One region of the Serratia bockelmannii genome, then DNA from elsewhere that is predicted to be linked to it. Evidence: predicted binding sites of a transcription regulator. Region 1 holds the regulator's gene; each other region holds the start of a gene.
The links. Region 1 encodes PurR, which represses purine synthesis genes. Its sites were predicted from a motif close to CANGCAAACGTTTGCNTG; they were not measured.
Positions count from the first base shown of each region.

Region 2: purE (5-(carboxyamino)imidazole ribonucleotide mutase) is a predicted target of PurR. The motif match lies at 1,362-1,379, and genes of this name have one in related genera.
Region 3: ACSJLU_RS24370 (nucleobase:cation symporter-2 family protein) is a predicted target of PurR. The motif match lies at 1,028-1,045, and genes of this name have one in related genera.
Region 4: cvpA (colicin V production protein) is a predicted target of PurR. The motif match lies at 1,131-1,148, and genes of this name have one in related genera.

Region 1 is NZ_CP196512.1:2,267,110-2,269,310, reverse strand. Features, by position in the region: gene sodB (superoxide dismutase [Fe]) at 1-80, shown strand, start outside; gene cydH (cytochrome bd-I oxidase subunit CydH) at 142-231, opposite strand; gene purR (HTH-type transcriptional repressor PurR) at 556-1,581, shown strand; gene punR (DNA-binding transcriptional activator PunR) at 1,578-2,201, opposite strand, start outside.
Region 2 is NZ_CP196512.1:1,150,856-1,153,056, reverse strand. Features, by position in the region: gene ppiB (peptidylprolyl isomerase B) at 81-575, shown strand; gene ACSJLU_RS05430 (UDP-2,3-diacylglucosamine diphosphatase) at 586-1,308, shown strand; gene purE (5-(carboxyamino)imidazole ribonucleotide mutase) at 1,458-1,982, shown strand; gene purK (5-(carboxyamino)imidazole ribonucleotide synthase) at 1,979-2,201, shown strand, end outside.
Region 3 is NZ_CP196512.1:5,137,257-5,139,457, forward strand. Features, by position in the region: gene gltS (sodium/glutamate symporter) at 1-858, opposite strand, end outside; gene ACSJLU_RS24370 (nucleobase:cation symporter-2 family protein) at 1,099-2,201, shown strand, end outside.
Region 4 is NZ_CP196512.1:3,629,220-3,631,420, reverse strand. Features, by position in the region: gene folC (bifunctional tetrahydrofolate synthase/dihydrofolate synthase) at 1-233, shown strand, start outside; gene dedD (cell division protein DedD) at 234-971, shown strand; gene cvpA (colicin V production protein) at 1,206-1,706, shown strand; gene purF (amidophosphoribosyltransferase) at 1,728-2,201, shown strand, end outside.

The sequences.
Region 1 (2,201 bases):
ACCGCAATGCGCGTCCAAAATACCTGGAAAACTTCTGGGCGTTGGTCAACTGGACCTTCGCAGCGGAAAACCTGGCGTAAGCGCAGGTTCTGAGGTGATGAGGCGCAGCCTGGCTGCGCCTTTTTTATAACCGGGGGTAAATCAGTTCAACGCGGCAACGAAGCTGAAAGCGATAATGACCGCCAGCGCGCAGACGGTAGTGAACAGCGACATCTTCAATTCGGTATCCATGACAACTCCTTTAAAATGGGCTTTCCTAAGGATAAAAGGCGCACAATTAGTACGTCAAATCATTTTCCCACAGTTCGCCGATAAAATCTTGTTATCATTTCCCGGTTTATAATCTCGATTACCTCTTCCACTTTTGTTCAATATGCGACAAAATTCGCAGTTCACAACTGCGTACCGGCATTCATGCCCCTCCTGATTAAGCGCTGAAGACTTCAACACACTAAAAACTCAGTTTTCGCTTCTCTGGAGAAGGATCTACGTAGGCAAACGATTAACATCACACTTACATGCTGTAAACATGTGAGTTCAGGAGTCATTCCTTACATGGCAACGATTAAAGATGTGGCCAAACGCGCGGGCGTTTCCACCACCACCGTTTCGCACGTCATCAATAAGACTCGTTTCGTCGCCGAAGAGACCAAAGCGGCCGTGTGGGCCGCCATTAAAGAGCTGCACTACTCGCCGAGCGCCGTGGCGCGCAGCCTGAAAGTCAATCACACCAAGTCGATCGGCCTGCTGGCCACCTCGAGCGAAGCCCCCTACTTTGCCGAAGTGATCGAGGCGGTGGAAAACAGCTGCTACAGCAAAGGCTACACCCTGATCCTGTGCAACTCGCACAATAATCTCGACAAGCAGCGCGCCTACCTGGCGATGCTGGCGCAAAAGCGCGTCGACGGCCTGCTGGTCATGTGCTCCGAGTATCCGGATCAGCTGCTGGGCATGCTGGAAGACTACCGTAACATCCCGATGGTGGTGATGGACTGGGGCGCCGCGCGCGGCGACTTCACCGATACCATCATCGATAACGCGTTCGAAGGCGGCTATCTGGCCGGCCGTTACCTGATCGAGCGCGGCCACCGCGATATCGGCGCCATTCCCGGCCAACTGTCACGCAACACCGGCGGTGGCCGTCACCAGGGCTTTATGAAGGCGCTGCAGGAAGCGAATATCGACATTCGCGAAGAGTGGATCGTCCAGGGTGACTTCGAGCCGGAGTCCGGCTATAAGGCGATGCACCAAATCCTGTCGCAAAAACAGCGGCCGACCGCGGTATTCTGCGGCGGCGATATCATGGCGATGGGGGCCATCTGCGCCGCCGACGAGCTGGGCCTGCGCGTGCCGCAGGATATTTCCGTGATCGGCTACGACAATGTGCGCAACGCCCGCTACTTCACCCCGGCGCTGACCACCATTCACCAGCCGAAAGAGCGCCTGGGCGAAATGGCCTTCACCATGCTGCTAGATCGCATCATCAGCAAGCGCGAAGAGTCGCAGGTGATCGAAGTGCATCCGAAGCTGATCGAACGCCGCTCGGTCGCCGACGGCCCGTTCATCGACTACCGCCGCTAATCCCCCGCGCCGGAAGCCTGCGCAGCTTCCGGCTCCACCTCACTCAGCCACTCCTGATTCAACGTCTCTCCATCACCCAGATACGCCAGCAGCCAGCTCATCGCCGGTGACGGTTTATCCTGCTGCCAGGTCAGGCAGCACGGGCTGGCGGGAAACGGCTGCTGCAGCTGCAACGCCTTCAACTCACCGCGCTGCACCCGCGGCAGCGCCAGATGCGCCGGCATCATACCGACGCACAGCCCGGCGCACAGACAGTCGAACGCCGAGGTCCAGTCCGGCACCACCAGCCGCCGCTGGTTATCCAGCGTCCAAGTGACACGCTTGGGCAGATTGCGCGAAGTGTCCTCCAGACAAAGCGCAGGGTACGGCCTAAGCCGATCGTCATTCAACGCCCCTGCCAATTGTGCCAGCGGGTGCTGCGGGCTGACCACGCACAGCCAGTTCATATCCCCCATGTCGCGAAAGGCGAAGCCGCCGCCGACCGGCACCGCGCGGGTGGCGCCAATCGCCATATCCGCCCTGCCGTCCACCAACGCATCCCACACGCCGTTAAACACCTCGGGTTGCAACATCAGTTCAACGTCGGGGAAATGGCGGTAGAAATCCAGCACCAGTTGGCG
Region 2 (2,201 bases), 1.1 Mb from region 1:
GGGCGGATATGTTATAAGGGCGGTCTGAATGTTCACTCGCTTTACGTGACGTCTCACTTCACCTTGTTAGGATTAAAACTATGGTTACTTTCCACACCAATCACGGCGATATCGTTATCAAGACCTTTGCTGACAAAGCGCCGGTTACCGTTGAAAACTTCCTGAACTACTGCCGCGCCGGTTTCTACGACAACACCATCTTCCACCGTGTGATCAACGGCTTCATGATCCAGGGCGGCGGTTTCGAGCCGGGCATGAACCAGAAAGCGACCAACGCGACTATCAAGAACGAAGCCAACAACGGTCTGAAAAACACCATCGGCACCCTGGCAATGGCACGTACCAACGATCCGCACTCCGCCACCGCACAGTTCTTCATCAACGTGGCTGACAACGACTTCCTGAACTTCCGCGGCGAAAACGCGCAAGGTTGGGGCTACTGCGTGTTTGCAGAAGTGGTTGAAGGCATGGACGTGGTCAACAAGATCAAAGGCGTGAAAACCGGCCGCAGCGGCATGCACCAGGACGTACCGGTAGAAGACGTCGTGATCAACAGCGTGACCGTCAGCGAGTAATCGCGGCTGCATGAGTACGCTGTTCATCGCAGATCTGCACTTGTGCGCACAGGAACCGGCAATCACTGCCGGTTTTCTGCGTTTTTTACGGCGCGAAGCGGTGCACGCCGACGCGCTGTACATCCTCGGCGACCTGTTTGAAGCCTGGATCGGCGACGACGATCCCGAGCCGCTGCATGCGGAGATCGCCGCGGCGCTGAAAGCGCTGCAACAGGCCGGTGTGCCCTGCTATTTCATCCACGGCAACCGCGATTTTCTGCTCGGCAAACGCTTCGCCCGCGCCAGCGGCATGCAGCTGCTGCCGGAAGAAAAAGTGCTGGAGCTGTACGGCCGCAGGATCCTGATCCTGCACGGCGACACCCTGTGCACTGACGATCAAGCCTATCAGCAATTCCGTCGTAAAGTGCACAACCCGCTGATTCAAAAACTGTTCCTCGCGATGCCGCTGCGCTGGCGACTGAAGATCGCCGCCAAGATGCGCGCCCGCAGCCAGCAATCCAACCAGTACAAGTCGGACGCCATCATGGACGTCAACCCGCAGGCGGTCGAGCAAACCATGCTGCGCCACGACGTGCACTGGATGATCCACGGCCATACCCATCGCCCGGCGGTGCACCGGCTGGCATTGAGCAACGGCGAAGCCCATCGCGCGGTGCTGGGTGCCTGGCACGTCGAAGGATCGATGATCAAAGTCAGCGCCGACGCCGTCGAGCTGATCTCATTCCCATTCTGAATTCCGCACTGGCGCGCGAGTAAAAATTCGCGCTTTCGCCGGTGAAAACCGGCGACGCAACCGTTTTCCTCGCCGTGCGCTCATGGTATGCTCTACGCCCTCATTCGGCCCTCAGCCGACGCCAGAAAAATCACAGGAGCCTTACACCCATGGGAGCCAACGCCGCTTCAGCCGCCACTACCGGGGCTAAAATCGCAATTGTAATGGGATCGAAAAGTGACTGGGCCACCATGCAGTTCGCCGCCGAAGTCCTGACCCAGCTCGATGTCCCCTTCCATGTCGAAGTCGTTTCCGCTCACCGCACGCCGGACAAGCTGTTCAGCTTCGCCGAGCAGGCTGCCGCCAACGGCTTTGACGTGATCATCGCCGGCGCCGGCGGTGCGGCGCACCTGCCGGGCATGCTGGCGGCGAAAACCCTGGTGCCGGTGCTGGGTGTGCCGGTGCAAAGCGCCGCGCTGAGCGGCGTAGACAGCCTGTACTCCATCGTACAGATGCCGCGCGGCATTCCGGTGGGCACGCTGGCGATCGGCAAAGCCGGCGCCGCCAACGCCGGGCTGCTGGCGATGCAGATCCTGGCGCTGCACGACGCCGCGCTGGCGCAGCGTTTGGCGGACTGGCGTCAGGCGCAGACCGAAGACGTCTTGAACCACCCCGATCCGCGGGAGGACGCATGAAGCCGGTTTGCGTACTGGGCAACGGTCAACTGGGGCGCATGCTGCGCCAGGCCGGCGAACCGCTGGGCATCGCCGTCTACCCTGTCGGCATCGATGCCGAACCTGAAGCGGTGCCGTATCAGAACAGCGTCATTACCGCCGAGATCGAACGCTGGCCAGAAACCGCGCTGACGCGCGAGCTGGCGACCCACAGCGCCTTCGTCAACCGTGACATCTTCC
Region 3 (2,201 bases), 2.3 Mb from region 1:
GAACAGCGACAGGCTGACATTACCCAGCACCGATACCGCCCGTTCGAACACGGTATAGAAACCGGTGAAGGCCAGCGTGTTGCTGAGGATCACCCCGACGAACAGCACGCAAACGAAGTTAGGCAGCTCAAACACCGTACCGTTCAGCAAGCCGGCAATCAGCTGCCCCAGGCTCAGACAGATGGCGATCATGGCGATGGTTTCGATCATCACCAGCGAGGTGATCAGGCGGCCGCTTTCCGGCTTCTCGAAACCGCTCGGCTGCACGCTGTCTTCCGGCGTGCCTTCCGGCGTAGAGGAGTGTTTGACCAGATAGCGCGCCACCGGGCCGCCGATCAGGCCGCCCAGCACCAGGCCGAAGGTGGCACAGGCCATGGCGACTTCCGTCGCGTTTTCAAAGCCGTAGCGCTCGATGAACAGCTTGCTCCAGGCCGCCCCGGTGCCGTGGCCGCCCGACAGGGTGATCGACCCGGCGATCAGGCCCATCAACGGATCCAACCCCAGCATTTTCGCCATGCCGATGCCGATGGCGTTCTGCACCAACAGCAGCCCCAGCACCACGAACAGGAATACCATCAGCGCCTTGCCGCCGGCGCGCAACCGCGCCAGGTTGGCATTCAGCCCGATAGTGGCGAAAAAGGCCAGCATCAGCGGATCCTTCAGCGACATGTCAAAGCTGATTTCCCAGTTGGCGAACTTTTTCAGGGCTAACAACAGAAGGGCCACCAGCAAACCGCCGGCGACGGGGGCAGGAATGGTATATTTTCGCAGCAGAGGAATGCTTCTGACGCACTTGCCCCCGAGGAGCAAAACCAGCGTCGCGGCGACTAACGTGCCATAAGTATCAAGATGAAACATCCAGGTACTCCATGTAAGGGAAAAGATCCAAATAAAAATAATAAGTTATAGAAAACCACTGAGTTTTTAAACTTGATGAGTCCAGGATTAGAAGTAAAAAACGCTAAGATGACAAGAAAAAATGAATGAAAATGCGACATAAACAGGAAAGTTGACAATATAATATTTAGGCGCAACCGTTTGCTTTTGCGGGGCGGCGCATTAAAATGCCTGCTTTGCCGTATCTGGAAACGCCACACCATGAGCATGTCATCCTCCGAGCTTGATGCCACACGCCAAGCCGCCTCAGAATCCCGCGCCAGCGAACTGATTTATCGCCTCGAAGACCGCCCGCCGCTGCCGCAAACGCTGTTTGCCGCCGGCCAGCATCTGTTGGCGATGTTCGTTGCGGTGATCACTCCGGCGCTGCTGATCTGCCAGGCGCTGGGCCTGCCGGCGCAGGATACCCAGCACATCATCAGCATGTCGCTGTTCGCCTCCGGCCTGGCTTCCATTCTGCAAATCAAAACCTGGGGGCCGGTGGGTTCCGGGCTACTGTCGATTCAGGGCACCAGCTTCAACTTCGTTTCGCCGCTGATCATGGGCGGTCTGGCGCTGAAAAACGGCGGCGCCGACGTGCCGACCATGATGGCCGCGCTGTTCGGCACCCTGATGGTCGCTTCTTGCACCGAAATTTTGCTGTCGCGCGTGCTGCATCTGGCGCGCCGCATCATCACCCCGCTGGTTTCCGGCATCGTGGTGATGATCATTGGCCTGTCGCTGATTCAGGTCGGTTTGACCTCGATCGGCGGCGGTTATGCCGCGATGAACGATCACAGCTTCGGCTCACCGAAAAACCTGCTGCTGGCCGGCGCGGTGCTGGCGGTCATCATCCTGCTGAACCGCCAGCGCAACCCTTACCTGCGCGTCGCTTCATTGGTGATCGCCATGGCGGTCGGCTATCTGTTGGCCTGGGCGATGGACATGCTGCCCGCCGACGCTCCGGCGGCACCCACGGCGGCGATCACTATTCCCACGCCGCTCTATTACGGCCTGGGCTTCGACTGGAACTTGCTGCTGCCGCTGATGCTGATCTTTATGGTCACCTCGCTGGAAACCATCGGCGACATCACCGCCACCTCTGATGTCTCCGAACAGCCGGTCAGCGGGCCGCTGTACATGAAGCGTCTAAAAGGGGGCGTACTGGCCAACGGCCTGAACTCGATGCTGTCGGCGGTGTTCAATACCTTCCCCAACTCCTGCTTCGGCCAGAACAACGGCGTGATCCAGCTGACCGGCGTCGCCAGCCGCTATGTCGGCTTTGTGGTGGCGCTGATGCTGATCGCGCTGGGGCTGTTCCCGGC
Region 4 (2,201 bases), 1.4 Mb from region 1:
GCCTCAGCGAGCAGGTGGATGAATGGTACTGCGCACCGCTCGACGGACCGCGCGGTGCCAGCGTCGAACAGCTGGCGCAGCATCTGACGGAACCGCGCCGCTTTAATGATGTCGAAACTGCCTGGCGGCAGGCTATGCAGGATGCTGATAAACAGGATATTGTGATCGTCTGTGGATCGTTCCACACCGTGGCGCAGGTGATGGCGGCGTTAGACGAGATGCGGGGAGTGTGAGTGGCGAGTAAATTTCAGAACCGACTGGTTGGAACCGTGATTCTGGTGGCGCTGGGGGTAATCATCCTGCCAGGGTTGCTGGACGGCAAAAAGAAGCATTACGAGGATGAGTTCGCGGCCATTCCATTGGTGCCGAAGGCGGGCGACGTCGAAGAGAACGACGTGCTGCCGCCGGTGACGCAGCCGTTGCCGGCGCAGCCGCCGGAAGGGGCGGGCGCGCTGGTCGAGCAGCAGGCGGCCAACGAAGCGGCGGCGCAACAGGCGGTGCGGCAGAGCGCTCAGCAACCGACGCAGGTGGCGCCGCCGCCGGTCGAGACGCGTCCTCAGCCGGTGCAGCAGCCTAAGCCGAAGCCGGTGGAAACCAAACCGGTGGAAGTGAAACCAAAACCGGTACCGCAGCCGAAGCCGGTGGAGGTGAAACCGGTGCCGAAGCCGGAACCGACGCCGAAACCAGAACCGGCGCCGCAGCCAAAACCGGCGGAAGAAAAAGCGCCGGCCGGGCAAGCCTATGTCGTGCAGCTCGGGGCGCTGAAGAACGCCGCCAAGGCGAACGAGATTGTCGCTTCGCTGCGTCTCTCGGGCTATCGCGCCTTTACCGTGCCGTCAACGCCGGTGCAAGGGCAGATCACCCGCATCTACGTTGGCCCGGACGCTTCCAAGCAGAAGCTGCAGGCGGCGCTGCCGTCGCTGAACTCGATCAGCGGGCTGAGCGGGCAGGTGAAGCCGTACGGCCGTTAAACCCCGCGGGGGCGCAGCAGGATGCGCCCCTGAATTCAGGAGTGGTGGAGAGAAAGCGAGAGAAACCGCGCCTTTTACAGGCGAAATCACCTATGTAGGCGCGGCGATTGGGAATTTTTTAATCGCCGCTTTTTATTTGTAACGTGGTAGGAAATCCCCTACGCAAACGTTTTCTTTTTCTGTTAGAATTCGCCGCGAATTGGATGCAGGGGCGATTCATCATTGGAATAGTTCATGGTCTGGATTGATTACGTCATTATAGCGGTGATTGGATTTTCGGCTCTGGTGAGCCTGATCCGAGGGTTTGTTCGCGAAGCATTGTCACTTGTGACATGGGGATGTGCGTTTTTTGTTGCCAGCCATTTCTACTCTTACCTTGCGGTCTATTTCACTCGTTTTGAAGATGAACTGGTGCGAAACGGCATCGCGATCGCGATTTTGTTCATCGCGACCCTGATCGTAGGGGCTATTGTTAACTATGTGATTAGCTCACTGGTAGAGAAAACCGGGTTGTCGGGCACCGACCGGGTGCTGGGCATCTGCTTCGGCGCACTGCGCGGCGTGTTGATTGTCGCGGCGATCCTGTTCTTCCTGGATACCTTTACCGGCTTTTCACAAAGTGCCGACTGGAAACAGTCGCAGCTGATCCCCCAGTTCAGTTACGTCATCAGGTGGTTCTTTGACTACCTGCAGAGCACGTCGAGTTTCTTGCCGACCCAATTGCCGGGGCGGTAGCGCTGATGAGGAAAAGACAACATGTGCGGTATTGTCGGTATCGCCGGTTTCATGCCGGTAAACCAGTCGATTTATGATGCGCTGACGGTGCTTCAGCACCGTGGCCAGGATGCCGCAGGCATCGTCACCATTGACGCCCACAACGGGTTCCGTTTGCGTAAAGCCAACGGCCTGGTGAAGGATGTGTTTGAGGCGCGCCATATGCAACGCTTGCAGGGCAACATGGGCATTGGCCATGTGCGTTACCCGACGGCCGGCAGCTCGAGCGCCTCTGAGGCCCAGCCTTTCTACGTCAACTCGCCGTTCGGCATTACGCTGGCCCACAACGGCAACCTGACCAACGCCCATGAGCTGCGCCAAAAGCTGTTCGAAAGCGGCCGCCGCCATGTCAACACCACCTCCGACTCGGAAATCCTGCTGAACGTGCTGGCCAGCGAGCTGGATCGCTTCCCGCACTATCCGCTGGAAGCCGACAACATCTTTACCGCGGTCGCC